DNA from 3 places in the Pseudomonas sp. 1152_12 genome. Region 1 is predicted to be linked to each of the others. Evidence: riboswitches for the same ligand, from Rfam matches in the RefSeq annotation. Region 1 holds a riboswitch; each other region holds the start of a gene.
The links. A riboswitch is a leader RNA that binds a small molecule or an ion and turns the genes downstream of it on or off. The one in region 1 is predicted to bind cobalamin.
Positions count from the first base shown of each region.

Region 2: it holds a riboswitch for cobalamin, as region 1 does, so the genes downstream of both, FW764_RS26510 (ABC transporter substrate-binding protein) here and cobW (cobalamin biosynthesis protein CobW) in region 1, are expected to answer to the same signal.
Region 3: it holds a riboswitch for cobalamin, as region 1 does, so the genes downstream of both, cobO (cob(I)yrinic acid a,c-diamide adenosyltransferase) here and cobW (cobalamin biosynthesis protein CobW) in region 1, are expected to answer to the same signal.

Region 1 covers NZ_VXCW01000011.1:73,771-77,041, forward strand. The annotation lists gene cobN (cobaltochelatase subunit CobN) at 1-731, opposite strand, end outside; gene cobW (cobalamin biosynthesis protein CobW) at 735-1,802, opposite strand; cobalamin riboswitch at 1,896-2,095, opposite strand; cobalamin riboswitch at 2,972-3,176, shown strand.
Region 2 covers NZ_VXCW01000022.1:14,412-17,682, forward strand. The annotation lists gene FW764_RS26500 (RAD55 family ATPase) at 1-969, opposite strand, end outside; gene FW764_RS26505 (hypothetical protein) at 966-1,400, opposite strand; cobalamin riboswitch at 1,518-1,711, shown strand; gene FW764_RS26510 (ABC transporter substrate-binding protein) at 1,829-2,839, shown strand; gene FW764_RS26515 (FecCD family ABC transporter permease) at 2,836-3,271, shown strand, end outside.
Region 3 covers NZ_VXCW01000002.1:329,432-332,702, forward strand. The annotation lists gene FW764_RS04165 (C40 family peptidase) at 1-254, shown strand, start outside; gene FW764_RS04170 (PQQ-dependent sugar dehydrogenase) at 380-1,693, opposite strand; cobalamin riboswitch at 1,793-2,041, shown strand; gene cobO (cob(I)yrinic acid a,c-diamide adenosyltransferase) at 2,122-2,733, shown strand; gene FW764_RS04180 (cobyrinate a,c-diamide synthase) at 2,730-3,271, shown strand, end outside.

The sequences.
Region 1 (3,271 bases):
GGCTCTTTCAAACTGGCCACCGCCATCGGCAACGGGTTAAGGCCCGCCGCCTGTAAGCGCTGGCAGAACACATCGATAAAACCAGTATTGGCCGCCTGCCAATGCGAGCGGTAGAACAGCACCGCTGCCACCGGCCAATCGGCATGCCAGTCCGCCTGCCAATCATTCAGGCGTGCGTTGGCTATGTGCGGGTGATAAATCGCGGTGCGCGGCAGGGTTTGCGGCTCGGCCCAGGCGTAGTCGCGGCCCAGGTAGCGGCTTGCCAAACAGCGATAAAAATCCAAAGCATTGCCCAGCCCGCCCTGGCGCAGGAAGTGCCAGAGGCGATCACGATCGTCTATGCCTACGGTGCTGAGGCTGCTGAGTTCCGGGTCCGGGCGGTCATCGCCCGGCACCAGGATCAGTTGCACGCCGCGCTCGGCCAATTCCACCAGGCGCTCGATGCCGTAGCGCCAGTAACCGATGCCGCCGTGCAGCGAAATCAGGATGACCTTGGCATGGCGCAGCACCTCATCGACGTACAGGTCGACCGAGGCGTGGTTTTGCACCTGCATCGGGTTGGCCAGGCGAACGCTTGGGTAGTCGTCGGGCAGCTGTTGAGCCGCTTCGGCTAACAACGCCAGGCTGGAATCACCGCTGCACAGGATCACCAGTTCAGCGGGGGTTTGGCCTAAGTCGGCAATATTGTCGTCGGAGACGAAACCGCCGGGCTGGGTCCTGAGCAGGTGCATGGGTTAAACGCTGAGCGCCGCGCGCAGTTGCGCTTCGAGGCCCGCCGCGTCCAGTTCCTGACCGATCAGCACCAGGCGCGTACTGCGTGCTTCGTCGGCGCCCCAGGCACGGTCGAAGTGCTTGTCGAAACGCGTGCCCACGCCCTGGATCAGCAGGCGCATCGGCTTGTTCGGGATCGCGGCGAAACCTTTGACGCGCAGGATGCCGTGCTGCACCACTAACTGAGTCAAGGCGTCGAGCAGCAACGCTTCGTCGGCTTGCGGCAGGTCGATGGAGATGGAGTCGAAGGCGTCGTGATCGTGGTCATGCTCGCCTTCATCGTCGTGGTGATGGTCGTGGTGGCTGTGGCGGCCGTCGATGTGTTCTTCGGAGCCAGCGCCCAGGCCGATCAGCACGTCCAGCGGCAGGCGACCGCTGCTGGCTTCGATGACTTTCACCGCTGGCGGCAGCTCTTCGGCGACTTCCAGCCGCACGCGGGCCAGGTCTTCAGGGCTGATCAGATCGGCTTTGTTGAGGATCACCAGGTCAGCACTGGCCAGTTGGTCGGCGAACAGCTCGTGCAGTGGCGACTCGTGATCCAGGTTCGGGTCGAGTTTGCGCATGGCGTCGACCTGGTCCGGGAACGCGGCAAAGGTGCCGGCGGCCACGGCTGGGCTGTCGACCACGGTGATCACTGCGTCAACGGTGCAGGCGCTGCGGATTTCCGGCCACTGGAAGGCTTGTACCAGCGGTTTTGGCAGGGCCAGGCCGGAGGTTTCGATGAGGATATGGTCGAGGTCGCCGCGACGGGCAACCAGTTCGCGCATCACCGGGAAGAACTCTTCCTGCACGGTGCAGCACAGGCAGCCGTTGGCCAGTTCGTACACGCGGCCGTTGGCTTCTTCTTCGGTGCAACCGATGGAACACTGCTTGAGAATTTCACCGTCGATGCCCAACTCACCGAACTCGTTGACGATCACGGCGATGCGACGGCCCTGGGCGTTGTCGAGCATGTGGCGCAACAAGGTGGTTTTGCCCGAGCCAAGAAAGCCGGTAACGATGGTGACGGGGAGTTTGGCCAGTGTTTTCATCGGATGCCCTTTGGGGCGGGCATACGGGACGATAGGCCCTGCGACGGCGCGCAGCAGCGGATTTCGTCACCGGATCACCCCGCCCGGTTGAAGTAGAAAATCGGTTGCGAGGCAGGTCTCCTGGCTTGGGGCGTGCGGGTCTTGCGACCGGCGCTGGCTGCGCCTTCCCGCCGTATTGGCAGTGGCGTGGCAGTCAGCTAAACCCTTTACAGTTGCGGGGGCAGCCGCGGCTTGGACCGCGTTCCCTTCTTAGCTTCGGCGTGGGCCGAAGAACCTCGAAGGTGCAAGGCTACGCAGTGCGTGGGGGATGGTCAATGATGGGGTTGGTTGGTTGGTGTACATATCCGTTCTTGCCGTAACGGCCACTAATGGTTCCGCTCTTACAGCGGCTCACTTTGGAAAAGCCCCAAAGTAAGCAAAGGGCTCTTGCCCCACCACTCGGCACCTCGCCTAGGCTCGGTGTGCCCTCACGCAGGCTGTGGACCGTGGGCCGCCGCGATGGGCCATCCTTGGCCCAGCGCGGCTAACCCGGCGTCCTGCCGGGTTACCCACGCTCCACAGCCTGCGTTCGGCCAGCGTGGTTTAACGGGGCGCCTAAGATCAAGATCAAGATCAAGAGCAAGAGCACGGCGGCCTAGTAGCCGACCTGAGTGGTTAGATCAAAAGCAAAGCCGAGGCGGCCTGAAAGCCGACCTGATCTTGGAGGCTGAACTCAATCAAATGTGTGTGGCTTGCCTGCGATGGCATCAATGGGTTGTGCCTGATACACCGAGGTGCCTGCATCGCAACGGTGCGGCGATCCGACAAGCCCGCTCCCACAGTTGGATCTCGGTACATCAGACAGAGAGTGTGCTGCTGTGCTTTTGCCCTGCTTTTGCTTCAACCACTCAGCTCGGCTACTAGGCCGCCGTGCTCTTGCTCTTGACCTTGATCTGAGGCGCCCCGTTAAACCACGGATTCAAGCCGGCGTGAGGGCACACCGAAGCGTGAGCGAGGTGCCGAGTGGTGGGGCAAGAGCCCTTTTGGTTACTTTTGGCTGGGCCGGCATTCCGGGCTCTTTTCCAACAGTGACCCGCTGTAAGAGCGGAACCCTACGAAGCCGTTACCGCAGCAACGGATATGTACCCCAAAAAAACTCCCAATTGACTCCCCTCCCACCCCCATGCTCTCCTACACATCTTGTTTCGGGTGCCCTTCACAGGGTGAAACGGGAAACCGGTAAATCATGCCTGCATGACCAGTCCGGTGCTGCCCCCGCAACGGTAAGCGAGCGAAGCGTCACAGCCACTGTGCCTGCAAGGCATGGGAAGGCGATGCTTTTTAGACCCAGTGTCCCTCGCAAGCCCGGAGACCGGCCCGAAAAATCAGATAACAAACCCGCGGTGGGCGGGCGCTGTTCAGAACCCCGCGTGCCCGGCTCGCGGGGTTTTCATGCGCTCGTTTCACCCTGACACCCAGAAGGGACGCGC
Region 2 (3,271 bases), on a different contig from region 1:
CTGTCCGTTCTTGATCAGCTCGGCCAACTGGCGGTTTTGCGAGTGGTTGGGCCGCTGCTCAAAGACCGCAATCACCCCGGTTTCACCGTTGCGTGCGCCTTCGGCCAGAAAGGTTGCCGCCAGGATGCTCTTGCCCGAACCCGAAGGCCCGGCCACCAGCAGCGAATAGCCACGAGGCAAGCCGCCGCCTAGCATCTCATCGAGTGCCGGCACGCCCATTTTCAGGCGCGTGATCGGGAACGTCGACGGCGCCTCAACTAAACGATTGATAGCGGCCGGCGAGAACACCTTGATCCCCGAGGTGGCAATACGGAAAGTGTGCAGTCCCGGCAATGTCGGTTGGCCGCGCATCTTCATGATTTCCATCTTGCGCACCATCGAATTGCGCTCGACGCTCTGGCGCAGCCAAATCAGGCCGTCGGCCACGGTGAAGATCGGGTTGGTGTCGGTCTCAGTGAAATACTCGCCGATCAGGAAGGTCGTCGCCTGCCACGTGGTCATCAACATGCCCAGTTGCTGGATAAACTGCGGCAGGTTGTTATTCGGGTTGTGCTGGGTCTGGCTGGCCAGCACCACGGAGCGGAAGGAATCGACAAACACCAATGACGGCGAATGCGCTTCGACCTCGCTGACAATGCGCCGTAATACCTCGTCCAAGTCCCCAGCCAGAGTGTCGTCGGCGAGGTTGATATAGCGAATCGACCGGTTGATCGCTTCCTCGTCGAAAAAATCGAATTGCTGCTGGTAACGCAGCATTTTCAGCGGCGGCTCACCCAGCACCGTAAAGAACAGCGCGGGTCGCTCCGGCGTGGCCAGGGCGAACATCATCTGGTGCGCAAGGGTGGTTTTGCCACAGCCTGGCGGGCCTGCGATCAGGTTGAACGAAAACTCCGGCAGGCCTCCGCCCAGGACCTCGTCCAGTCCTGGCACACCGGTGGCCAGACGGTTGATAGTCACTTTGGTGCTCATGGCGAAATTTCCTGCGAAGAGGTGTCGCTCGAAGAAGGCTGCCACACGTCAACCAGCAGACGTGCGGTGAGTGAAGGCCCGATCAGCGTGGTCAGAAGCTCGTAGAGGGTTGTCAGCAACACCTCACCGAAAAACAGCGCATCGGTTTCGTTCTGCTCGACGAGTACGGATTTTAGGGCAATCAGGTCCGTCGCGGCCGGCACACTGCCATAGGTGCCGGCCAAGCGTGGATGGGTCGCGACGCACAGATGAAAGCTGCGGCGGTACAGCGCGATAACACCTTGCTGGCCGATAATGGGCGTAAGTGCTGCGCCCATGTCCTGCAAAATCGAAACAATCGCCGCGGCGATGCTTGCAGTGTCAGCGTGCGGGCCAACACGGTGCGCCAGAGAAGCTACGATCCGGCGGCTCTCTTCGCTAAGCGTGGGCATGTTGACTAATATCTGATGAACAGAGATTGATGGTACACCCTCTGCCGCAAGATAGAGCCCCCACAGACCGTGGCAGATCAAATGGGCGCGGATGAGGCTCCCCCTGCCTGCCACGATCGTCTAACATACCGCGCCGGTTCCCGAACGGGACTAATAGGGAATCCGAAGCGCAGACCCTCGCGCCAATCGGAACTGCCCCCGCAACTGTAGGTGCTGAGCCTGCTCCACATCGCCACTGGGCATTGCCCGGGAAGGCCGGAGCGTGGCGATGACGCATCAGTCAGGAGACCTGCCGGCCCAGCAACCATCACTAACCGGCGGGGTGTCCGGGAAGGACATCCGTGCCCTGCCCTATCGGCAGCATCCGTGGTGTATTTCCACGCCGTACCGCCCCTGTTTTCACGTACGGTTCACACGGAGATTGCCCCATGCTGCCACGCGTTACCGTCTTGCTCACCGGCCTGGGCTTCTGTGCCCTGGCCCACGCAGCGCCTACTCACTACCCGCTGACACTGCAGAACTGCACCAGCACCCTGACCTTCCAGCAGGCGCCCGCGCGCAGTGTGACCATCGGCCAGGCTGCCACCGAGATGCTTTACGCCTTGGGCGTTGGCGACACGGTGGTTGGCACGTCACTGTGGTTCAACCGCGTATTGCCGCAGTTCAAGGCGCAGAACGACAGCGTCGAGCGCCTGGCCGACAACGAGCCGAGTTTCGAAGCGGTCATCGCCAAACGCCCGCAACTGGTGGCCGCCGAGCTGGAATGGGTGGTTGGCCCACAAGGCGTGGTGGGCACCCGCGAGCAATTCCACGAATTGAAAATCCCCACCTACGTGCTGCCCTCCGACTGCGAAGGCAAAGACAACCTGGTGGGCGCCGACGGCACGCGGCTTGAGCCGTTTCGCATCGACACGCTCTATAAAAGCATCCGCCAGTTGGCCGAGATTTTCGACGTACAGGCTCGCGGCCAGCAACTGAACGCAGAGCTCAAGGCACGCTTGGCCAAATCCGTCGCCACCGCGCAGGGCAAAGGCCTCAAGCAGGCGAGCGCGCTGGTGTGGTTCTCCAGTTCCGAGATGGCCAGTGACCCGTATGTGGCCGGCCACAAGGGCATCCCCGAATTCATGCTCCAAACCCTGGGCCTGCAAAACGTAGTGCAGTCCGATGAAGAGTGGCCCGCCGTTGGCTGGGAAACTCTCGCCAAGGCCAACCCGACCTTCCTGGTGATCGCCCGCATGGACCGCCGCCGATACCCGGCCGACGACCATGAACACAAACTCGCCTTCCTGCGCAGCGACCCAGTCACGCGCAACATGGACGCGGTGAAAAACAACCGCATCATCATTATTGACGCCCTGGCGCTGCAAGCCAGCATTCGCATGTTCGACGGTCTGGAACAACTGGCCGGCGCCATCGACAGCTACGACCTGCCTAAATGATGCGCGCCCTACTCGCCCTCTCGCTGCTGGTGCTCGCCATACTCGCTGGAGTGGCCATCGGCGAAACCGCCATCGAGCCACAGGTGGTGCTGCACGTACTCGCCAACAAACTGTGGGCGGCCGGCTACCTGCTGGACCCGATCGACGAAGGTGTGGTGTGGAACTACCGCCTGACCCGTGCCCTGGTCGCCGCCGCGTGTGGGGCCGGGCTGGCCACCTGCGGGGTGATTTTGCAGTCGTTGCTGCGTAACCCGTTGGCCGACCCTTACCTGCTGGGCATCAGCGCCGGCGCCTCGACCGGCGCGGTGCTGGTCGCACTGCTCGGCGTGGGCGGCGGGTTGATTTCGCTGTCGGCAGGCGCGTTTGTCGGCGCCATGGCGGCCTTTGCACTGGTGATTTTGCTGGCGCGCGCCAGCGGTTCATCCAGTGGCA
Region 3 (3,271 bases), on a different contig from region 1:
CTCGCGAGTTGATCGTGATGCGTGCCCAAGACGTCAGTGAAAACAACCTTCAGACCGGTGACCTGATCTTCTTCGCCACCGGTGGCGGTTCGCAGGTGAGCCACGCCGGTATCTACGTGGGCGAAGGCCGCTTCGTGCATGCACCGCAGACCGGCGGCACGGTGAAGCTCGACACGCTGTCCAAAGCGTATTGGCAGAATGCCTACTTGAGTGCCAAGCGTGTATTGCCGGGGAATCTGGCGCGTAATCCCTGAGTCGCACAACGATCAAAATGTGGAAGGGGGCGTGCTCTCGATGGCAGGGTGTAAGTCGCCAGCTAGGCTGACGGATACACCGCTATCGGCAGCAAGCCCCCTCCCACATTGAGTTATGCGGTGGGTTATTTAGCTGCTGAAACCCGCCATACCTTATTCCCCACATCATCCGCCACCAGCAAATCTCCCTGCTGGTCAATCACCACGCCCACCGGCCGGCCCATGGCTTTCTCATCTTTACTGAGGAACCCGGTCAGTACATCCACCGGCTGCCCTTTGGGCTGGCCACCCTCGAACGGCACGAAGATCACTTTGTAACCACTGTGCGGCTTGCGATTCCACGAACCATGCTGACCAATAAACGCGCCGTTGCTGAACGGCGCCGGGAGCTTGCTGCCTTCGGCGAAGGTCAGGCCCAGAGAAGCAGTGTGCGGACCCACGGCATAGTCTGGTGCGATGGCCTTGGCGACCAGATCCAGATTCTGCGGCGTGACGCGCACATCCACATGCTGGCCGTAGTAGCTGAACGGCCAGCCATAAAACGCGCCATCCTTGACCGACGTGATGTAATCCGGCACCAGGTCGCTGCCGATCTCGTCGCGCTCGTTAACTGCCGTCCACAGCTTGCCGCTCTGCGGCTCCCACGCCATGCCGTTGGGGTTGCGCAGGCCTGAGGCGAAGATGCGATGCTGGCCGGTGGTGCGGTCGACTTCCCATATTGCCGCGCGTCCTTCTTCCGCCGCCAGGCCGTTTTCGCCGACGTTGCTGTTGGAACCGACACTCACATACAGCTTGTTGCCGTCTTTGCTGGCCACCACGTTTTTCGTCCAGTGGTGGTTAATGCTGCCGCCGGGCAAATCGACCACTTTGGTGCCAGCGGCCTTGATTGCGGTTTCGCCCGGCTGATAAGGAAAGCGCAACAGCTTGTCGGAGTCGGCGACATACAAGTCGTTGCCGACCAGGGTCATGCCGAACGGCGAGTTGAGGTTCTCCAGGAACACCGTGCGCGTTTCAGCGATGCCGTCGTGGTCGGCATCGCGCAGCAGGGTGATGCGGTTCGGGCTCGGCACGCCAGCACCGGCGCGGCCCATGACTTTCTCCATGACCCAACCGCGTATGCCTTCGGAGTCGTCCGGCTTGGGTGGCGCATTGGTTTCGGTCACCAGCACATCACCGTTAGGCAACACATACAGCCAGCGCGGGTGGTCCAGCCCTTCGGCAAACGCCGTGACTTGGGTGCCGACGGCGGCTGTGGGGGTTGCGCCCTCTGGCCAGCCAATCGCCGGGGCGATGTTCACGGTGGGGATCAGGGTTTTATTCGGCTCAGGCAGCTTAGGCGAGGGCCCGGTGCCGTCGGAGACCTTCAGGGTAGAGCTTTCACCGCAGGCGGCGAGGGTGCCTGCCAGCATGATGAGCAGGGCGAGTCTGGTTTTGTGCATGGTTTTCTCCTTAATACCTGTAAGGGTAGAGATGCTTGTCGGTCCGATCGTTCCAGTACAAGGCCAGCTTTAATTGACGCTCCACCCCCAACCCACTAACCTTCGCGGCTTGTTCCAGGTGCTCTGTGACCTGTGGGTCGACAGAGTGAAACAGGGAAGCCGGTGAGTGAGCGCACTTGTACACAGTGCTGCCGCGATTCCGGCGCTGCCCCCGCAACGGTAAATGAGTCAAGACGGTGCTTTTTGCCACTGTATCGCTGGCGATATGGGAAGGCGCGCCGTTGGCCTGCTTCTATAACGAATGCGCCACTCATGAGTCCGGAGACCGGCCTGGATCATCCAACAGCATCACGGTGGGCGATGCTTGGCTGTCTGTTTGTCTATTTTCCTGCCCGCCGTTTTTTGTCCAGCCCCAACGGAGAGCTGTCATGACCGATTCCCCCGACCGCGACGAACGCCATCTGGCGCGTATGCTGCGCAAAAAAGCCGTGATCGATGAGCGCATCGCCAACTCCCCGAACGAATGCGGGCTGCTGCTGGTGCTTACCGGCAACGGCAAAGGTAAAAGCAGCTCGGCGTTTGGCATGCTCGCCCGCGCCATGGGCCACGGCATGGCGTGCGGTGTGGTGCAGTTCATCAAGGGGCGTAACAGCACCGGCGAAGAATTATTCTTCCGCCGTTTCCCCGAGCAAGTGCGCTTCCATGTGATGGGCGAAGGTTTCACCTGGGAAACCCAGGACCGCCAGCGCGACATCGCCGCCGCCGAAGCCGCCTGGGCGGTTTCGCGCGAGCTTCTGCAAGACCCGTCCATTGGCCTTGTGGTCCTGGATGAGCTGAACATCGCCCTTAAGCACGGCTACCTTGACCTGGACCAGGTACTCAGCGACCTGCAAGCCCGCCCGCCGATGCAGCACGTGGTGGTCACCGGCCGTGGCGCCAAGCCTGAGTTGATCGAAATGGGCGACACCGTTACCGAAATGGGCATGCTCAAGCATGCGTTCCAGGCCGGTATCAAGGCACAGAAGGGCGTCGAACTTTGAATCAGCCCCGTCATTGCCCGGCCGTCCTGATCGCCGCACCGGCGTCCGGCCAAGGCAAAACCACCGTCACCGCTGCGCTCGCCCGTTTGCACCGTAACCTGGGGCGCAAGGTGCGCGTGTTCAAATGCGGGCCGGACTTTCTCGACCCGATGATTCACGAGCGCGCCAGCGGTGCGCCGGTGTATCAGTTAGACATGTGGATGGTCGGCGAGCAGGAAAGTCGCCGTTTGCTGTGGGAGGCGGCGGGCGAGGCTGACCTGATCCTGATTGAAGGCGTGATGGGCCTGTTCGACGGCACGCCCTCCAGCGCTGACTTGGCGCGGCACTTTGGCGTGCCGGTGCTCGGGGTGATCGACGGCACCGCCATGGCCCAGACCTTTGGGGCGCTGGCCTTGGGCCTGGCGCGTTATCAGCCGGACCTGCCGTTCGCCGGCGTGCTGGCCAACCGCGTCGGCACCCTGCGTCATGCGCAATTGCTCGAAGGCAGCCTCACCGAAGGCCTGCGTTGGTATGGCGCATTATCGCGTGAAACCGGGAT